Linked DNA regions of Oleomonas cavernae. Each later gene encodes a partner of the first gene's protein in a complex. Links are inferred from orthologs where the notes say so. Each region holds a gene or a part of one and is shown on either strand. Other genes may lie near its edges. The genes, in order: groL and metK.

Region 1 (3,269 bases):
CTGATGCCATCGTAGGTCGCGCGGTCGCAGCCCACGCGGACGGAGCCGTCGGGTGCCGCCGAGGCCCAGCCATGGAGGTCGATCCTGCCGACCCTGGCACCGTCGAAGGCCGAAACGGCGACGGCGTGGAAGCTGACGGTCGGCTGGGTCGTGCCCGGCGGATCGAGTTGCACTTCCCGGGCGGCGGCGCTGTCGAACGCCAGGGCGCTCAGCCAGTCGCGCAGGGTGCCTTCCTGTGCCAGTGGCCGGCCGCTGATCCCGGCCACATGCGCATCATCGAAGGCAACGCTGCTGGCAGCACCCTCGAAGCGCACCTTGGCCGCCGTGATTTCGCCGGCCAGGGAAAGACGATCCGGCGCCGCTGTCCCCGGCGCGGCCGGGGCCAGGAACGCCTTGATGTTTTCGATGTCGAGCCCGGTCAGGACGAGGCCGGTCAGCGTGATGGTCGAGGCATCGAGCGAGACATCGGCCGGCATCAGGCGCAGTTCGGCCAGCGCCAGGCGGGTTTGCGTGCATTCGAGGCCCGAGACCGTCACCTTGCGGTCGGGCGCCAATTTGGCGATCACGGCATCGAGATCGGCGCGGATCGTGTCGCAGTTCAGCACCGCGACCCGCGGCGCCTCGCCGCTGCCCGACAGGAGCCAGCCGGCGAGGCCGATCGCCCCAGGACCAGGACGGCAACAATGCCGAGGCGCGTCTTGTTCATGAAGCAATTCCCGATGCCAGCACTGACCGAGTGATAGCATATCCGGCCATCACGCCACCCGTGCGCACAAAGAAAAACGGGGCCGGCTTGCGCCGACCCCGTCTCTTTGGCTGCAGACTTGTGTGGCTGGATCAGAAGTCCATGCCACCCATGTCGCCCATGCCGCCGCCGCCCGGCATCTGCTGGGCCTTCTTCTCGGGACGATCAGCGATCATCGCCTCGGTGGTGATCAGCAGGCCGGCGACCGAAGCGGCGTCCTGCAGGGCGGTACGAACGACCTTGGTCGGGTCGATGATGCCGGCCTTCACCATGTCGGTGTAGACGTCCGTCTGGGCGTCGTAGCCCTGCTTGTTGTCCTTGAGCTCGAGCAGCTTGCCCGAGATCACCGCGCCGTCCTTGCCGGCGTTCTCGGCGATCTGACGGACCGGGGCCAGCAGGGCGCGACGGATGATGTCGACGCCGTGACGCTGGTCCTCGTTCGCGACGACGACCTTGTCCAGAGCACGCGACGCGTACAGCAGGGCCGAACCGCCGCCCGGGACGATGCCTTCTTCGACCGCGGCGCGGGTCGCATGCAGCGCGTCGTCAACGCGATCCTTGCGCTCCTTCACCTCGACTTCGGTCGAACCGCCGACCTTGATCACCGCAACGCCGCCGGCGAGCTTCGCCAGACGTTCCTGCAGCTTCTCGCGGTCGTAATCCGACGAGGTCTCTTCGACCTGGGCACGGATCTGGTTGCAACGGCCGAGGATCTGATCCTTCTTGCCGGCGCCGTCGACGATCGTGGTGTTTTCCTTGTCGATCGACACCTTCTTGGCCGAGCCGAGCATCTTCAGGTTGACGTTCTCGAGCTTGATGCCGAGGTCTTCCGAGATGACCTGGCCACCGGTCAGGATCGAGATGTCTTCCAGCATCGCCTTGCGGCGATCGCCGAAGCCAGGCGCCTTCACCGCCGCGACCTTCAGGCCGCCGCGCAGCTTGTTGACCACCAGGGTGGCCAGCGCTTCGCCTTCGACGTCTTCCGCGATGATCAGCAGCGGACGGCCCGACTGCACCACCGCCTCGAGGACGGGGAGCATCGCCTGCAAGCCCGAGAGCTTCTTCTCGTGCAGCAGGATGAAGGGGTTGTCGAGTTCGACGGTCATCTTCTCGGCATTGGTCACGAAGTACGGCGACAGGTAGCCGCGATCGAACTGCATGCCCTCGACGACGTCGAGTTCGGTGTCGAGGCCCTTGGCCTCCTCGACCGTGATCACGCCTTCCTTGCCGACCTTCTCCATGGCCTTGGCGATCATTGCGCCAATTTCCTTCTCGCCATTGGCAGAGATGGTGCCGACCTGGGCGATCTCGGCCGAGCCGGCGATCTTCTTGGACTGCTTCTTGACGTCGGCGACGACGGCCTCGACCGCGAGGTCGATGCCGCGCTTCAGATCCATCGGGTTCATGCCGGCGGCAACGCCCTTGCAGCCTTCGCGCACGATCGCGGCGGCCAGCACGGTGGCGGTGGTGGTGCCGTCACCGGCGATGTCGTTGGTCTTCGAGGCCACTTCGCGCACCATCTGGGCGCCCATGTTCTCGAACTTGTCGGCGAGTTCGATTTCCTTGGCGACCGTCACACCGTCCTTGGTGATGCGCGGGGCGCCGAACGACTTCTCGATGACGACGTTGCGACCCTTGGGGCCGAGCGTGACCTTCACCGCATCGGCGAGGATCTCGACGCCGCGCAGCATCTTGGCGCGCGCATCGGTATTGAAGCGAATTTCCTTGGCAGCCATTGGCTTACTCCTTGAATTCTAATGCCGGGGCGTAGATCAGGCGGCCTTCTTGCCGGCCTTCGTGGCGACGATGATCCCGAGGATGTCCGATTCCTTCATGATCAGCAGGTCTTCGCCTTCCAGCTTGATCTCGGTGCCCGACCACTTGCCGAACAGGATGCGGTCGCCGGCCTTCACTTCGAGCGGCACGACTTCGCCGTTCTCGTTGCGGGCGCCAGCGCCGACGGCGATCACTTCGCCTTCCTGCGGCTTTTCCTTGGCGGTGTCGGGGATGATGATCCCGCCCTTGGTCTTCTCTTCGCCTTCGATGCGACGGACGACGACGCGATCGTGCAACGGCCGAAACTTCATGGAAACCTCCTCCGGATGTAGACAAAGGCCTATGGGGGCCGCGTTGCTAGCACTCCTCAGTGGCGAGTGCCAGCGGACCGCGCAGACTTAGGCTTCGCCCCTGCCGCTGTCAAGAACGCCAGGGCGAATTTCACAATGAAATCCGCAATTTGGCAGTGCAGCATGGAACCTGGCTTCGATCGGAATCTGAGTGAATCGCGACAACTTCTTGATTTACTGTGATTTCTTTGGCATTTTCGCAGGCTTGGAGCAGGCATCGGGCCGATGGGGAAATCGGGGGTGGCCTGTTCTTCGTCGTGCTGCGGAGTTCCCGTCGGTGGATCGTCGCTCGGTCTTGAAACTTGGCCTATCGCTCCCCTTTCTGCTGTCGGCTGGGGCGGGGGACGCGCTTGCCGCGAAACTGGCGGGCGGCGTGCCCATGCCGGGCCGCAAGCCCA
Region 2 (3,313 bases), 1.8 Mb from region 1 along the record:
CGACACCCTGCGCGACCACAACGAATTCTGGATGGTCCTGGAGAAGCCGGCCTGATCCTTAAAAGTCCTCTCCGCCGCAAGCGGCGGAGAGGGCGTTTTTAGCGCGGGCGGCGGCGGAAGCGCAGGTAGGCTGGCTTGCGGCCGGCGGCGATCGCCTTGGCCTCGTAGCGGGTGGGCGGCCAGTCGGGGGTTCGCGCGCGCCAGTCGGCCGGGCCTTGCGCCAGCCACTCGAAATCGGGGTGCTTCATGGCCACGCCCAGCGTCCACTCGATGTAACCCATGATATCGCTGGCGACGCGGAATTCGCCGCCGTCCGCCAGGGCCCGGGCCAGCAGGTCGAGGGTTTCGGTCTGCACGAAGCGACGCTTGAAGTGGCGCGACTTGGGCCAGGGATCGGGGAACAGCAGGAAGGCCTTCTCCAGGCTGCCGGGGGCAAGGCCCGCCAGCAGCAGGCGGGCATCGTCGGCCAGCACCCGGACATTGCGCAAGGACCGCTCGTCGACATGGCGCAAAAGGCTGGCCATGCCGTTGACGAAAGGTTCGGCGCCGATCAGGCCGACGTCGGGGTTGGCTTCCGCCTGGGCGGCCAGATGCTCGCCGCCGCCAAAGCCGATCTCGAACCAGACGGCGCGCACCGGTTGGGGAAACAGGCTCCTGGGGTCGATCGTCTCGCCCGGTTCCGGCAGCGGTACGGCCAAGCGCGGCAGGACACTGCCCATCAGGTCCGACTGCTTGGCCCGCAGCTTGTGGCCGGTGCGCCGGCCGTAGATCTTGCGCCGGAGCGGGGCGGTGTCCGTCATGGCTTGCAGAACCGTTGTGCGTCCTTCGACAGGCTCAGGATGAGGGGAATCTTTGTGGCAAAAAGTTTCTCCTCATGGTGAGCCTGTCGAACCATGTAATGCCGTGGTCCAGGCCTCAGCGGACCGCCGACTTGAGCGCGTCGACCAGGTCGAGCTTCTCCCACGAGAAGCCGCCGTCGGCCTCGGGCTCGCGGCCGAAGTGGCCGTAGGCCGCGGTGCGGGCATAGATCGGGCGGTTCAGCTTCAGGTGCTCGCGGATGCCTCGGGGCGACAGGTCCATGACCTCCATGATCGCCTTCTCGATGCGGGCCTCGTCCACCTCGCCGGTGCCGTGCAGGTTGACGTAGAGGGCCAGCGGCTTGGACACGCCGATGGCATAGGCGACCTGGATGGTGCAACGCTCGGACAGGCCGGCGGCGACCACGTTCTTGGCGACATAGCGGGCGGCATAGGCGGCCGAACGGTCGACCTTGGTCGGGTCCTTGCCAGAGAAGGCGCCGCCGCCGTGGGGGGCGGCACCGCCGTAGGTGTCGACGATGATCTTGCGGCCCGTCAGGCCGGCGTCGCCGTCCGGGCCGCCGATGACGAACTTGCCCGTGGGGTTCACATAGAATTCCGCCTCGGGGCACATCCAGCCGTCGGGCAGGACCTTCAGCACATGCGGGCGGACGATCTCGCGGACTTCTTCCTGGCTCAGGCCGTCGGCATGCTGGGTCGAAACCACGACCGAGGTGGCCCGCACCGGCTTGCCGTTCTCGTAGGCGAGGGTCACCTGGCTCTTGGCATCGGGGCCCAGGTTCTTGTTGCCGCCATGGCGATCGGTGGCCAGGCTTTTCAGGATCCGGTGCGAGAGAATGATCGGCGCCGGCATCAGCGCGTCGGACTCGCGGCAGGCATAGCCGAACATGATGCCCTGGTCGCCGGCGCCCTCGTCCTTGTTGCCGGCGGCATCGACGCCCTGGGCAATGTCGGCCGACTGTTCATGGACGCGGCAGATGACCTCGGCGTGTCTCCAGTGGAAACCGTCCTGCTCGTAGCCGATGTCCTTCACCGCGCTGCGCGCGGCCTCGACCATCTGCTCGTGGTGGATCGGGGTGGCGCTGCGCACTTCGCCGGCCAGGACGATCAGGTTGGTGGTGGTCAGGGTTTCGAGGGCGACGCGGGCTTGCGGGTCGGCACCCAGGAACAGATCGACGATCGAATCGGAGATACGGTCACAGACCTTGTCGGGGTGGCCTTCGGAAACGGACTCCGAGGTGAACAGGTAGTTCGAGCGCGCCACGATCATTCCCTTGTAAAAACCGGCGCCATGCTGCGCCCCAACGGTAAATTGTTTATTGGCAGGGTGCGCCTTGCCGGTCAAGCACCCGCGCTGCGGGCGGTTTCGGCCAGGGCGCGGATCAGGTCGATGACCCGGCGGCGCAATTTGGGATCCTTGATCTCATAATAGGCCTTCAGCAAGTCGATCGACTCCTTCTGGCTCAATTGCTGCTCGTGCTCGAAGGGCACCTCGGGCGGTTCCGACAGGGCGCCGCGGGCGCTCGGCGGCAGGTCGTTGTAGCCGTCGAAGAAATAGGTCAGCGGCACGTCCAGCGCGCCGGCGATCAGGCGCAGGCGCCCGGCGCCGATGCGGTTGGCGCCCCGTTCGTATTTCTGGATCTGCTGGAAGGTGATGCCCAGGGCATCACCCAGGGCCTGCTGGCTCATGCCGATCAAGGTCCGGCGCAATTTGACGCGGGTGCCGATGTAAAGGTCGACCGGATCCGGCATGTATTCTCCTCGCCGGGCGGGCCGGGCGCATAACCTTGTATGCCGAGGGGAACAGAGCGGGTCAAGCCGACCGCCGCCGCAGGGCGAGGCCAAGGCCCAGCAGGACGAGTGCCGGGAGCAGCGGCGCAAGGCTGCCGGCCCGCGAAAACAACGTGGGCGGCAAGGCCGCGGGCAGGTCGGCATCGATGATTCCGGCGACGCCCAGGCCCAGGGCTTGCTCGACCCGGCCGTAAGGGTCGATCGCCGCCGAGATGCCGGTGTTGGCCGCGCGCATCAGCGGCAGGCCCTGCTCGATCGCCCGCAGCCGCGCCGCGGCCAGGTGCTGCGGCGGGCCGCTGGAGGTGCCGAACCAGGCATCGTTGGTCACGTTGACCAGCCAGGCGGGCCGGCCCCCGCCATCGATCGCCGCCTCGGGAAAGATCGCCTCGTAGCAGATCAGGGGCAGGACGCGGGGCAGGCCCGGCAGGTCCAGGCCCTGCGGCCCCGGGCCGCTGGAGAAATCGACCGCGCCGACCGCCAGCTTGTCGAGGCCGATGGTGCCCAGGATCCCGCGCAGGGGCAGATATTCGCCGAAGGGCACCAGATGATGCTTGTCATAGGTGCCGGCGACCGTGCCGTCAGGGCGGATGGCATGGAGGCTGTTCCAGGCCCTGAAGCCCTGCGCGTCCTCTTCGATGCGGACGGCGCCGATCAGGGCGATGCCGTCCTCGCCGACGAGCGAGCCCAATATTTGGCCCAGGCCC

The links.
Region 2: the proteins of groL (region 1) and metK are in contact, whole or in part, in a cryo-EM structure (PDB 8P4O), measured with the Escherichia coli proteins. The link is inferred for Oleomonas cavernae from one-to-one orthologs.

The regions. Positions count from the first base shown.
Region 1 is NZ_QYUK01000011.1:2,214,929-2,218,197, forward strand. Bases 160-3,113 are described here. They hold groL (chaperonin GroEL), read right to left. Parts: upstream 2,482-3,113; coding sequence 838-2,481; downstream 160-837. Other genes in these bases: D3874_RS14435 (hypothetical protein), read right to left, coding at 160-713; groES (co-chaperone GroES), read right to left, coding at 2,518-2,832. In the rest of the region: more of D3874_RS14435, read right to left, coding at 1-159; D3874_RS14450 (N-acetylmuramoyl-L-alanine amidase family protein), read left to right, coding at 3,251-3,269.
Region 2 is NZ_QYUK01000011.1:4,052,060-4,055,372, reverse strand. The notes cover bases 1-2,998. They hold metK (methionine adenosyltransferase), read right to left. Parts: upstream 2,086-2,998; coding sequence 916-2,085; downstream 1-915. Other genes in these bases: lnt (apolipoprotein N-acyltransferase), read right to left, coding at 2,632-2,998; D3874_RS23430 (helix-turn-helix domain-containing protein), read right to left, coding at 2,160-2,570; trmB (tRNA (guanosine(46)-N7)-methyltransferase TrmB), read right to left, coding at 99-800; D3874_RS23445 (class I SAM-dependent methyltransferase), read left to right, coding at 1-55. In the rest of the region: more of lnt, read right to left, coding at 2,999-3,313. UniProt on the Escherichia coli protein: Catalyzes the formation of S-adenosylmethionine (AdoMet) from methionine and ATP.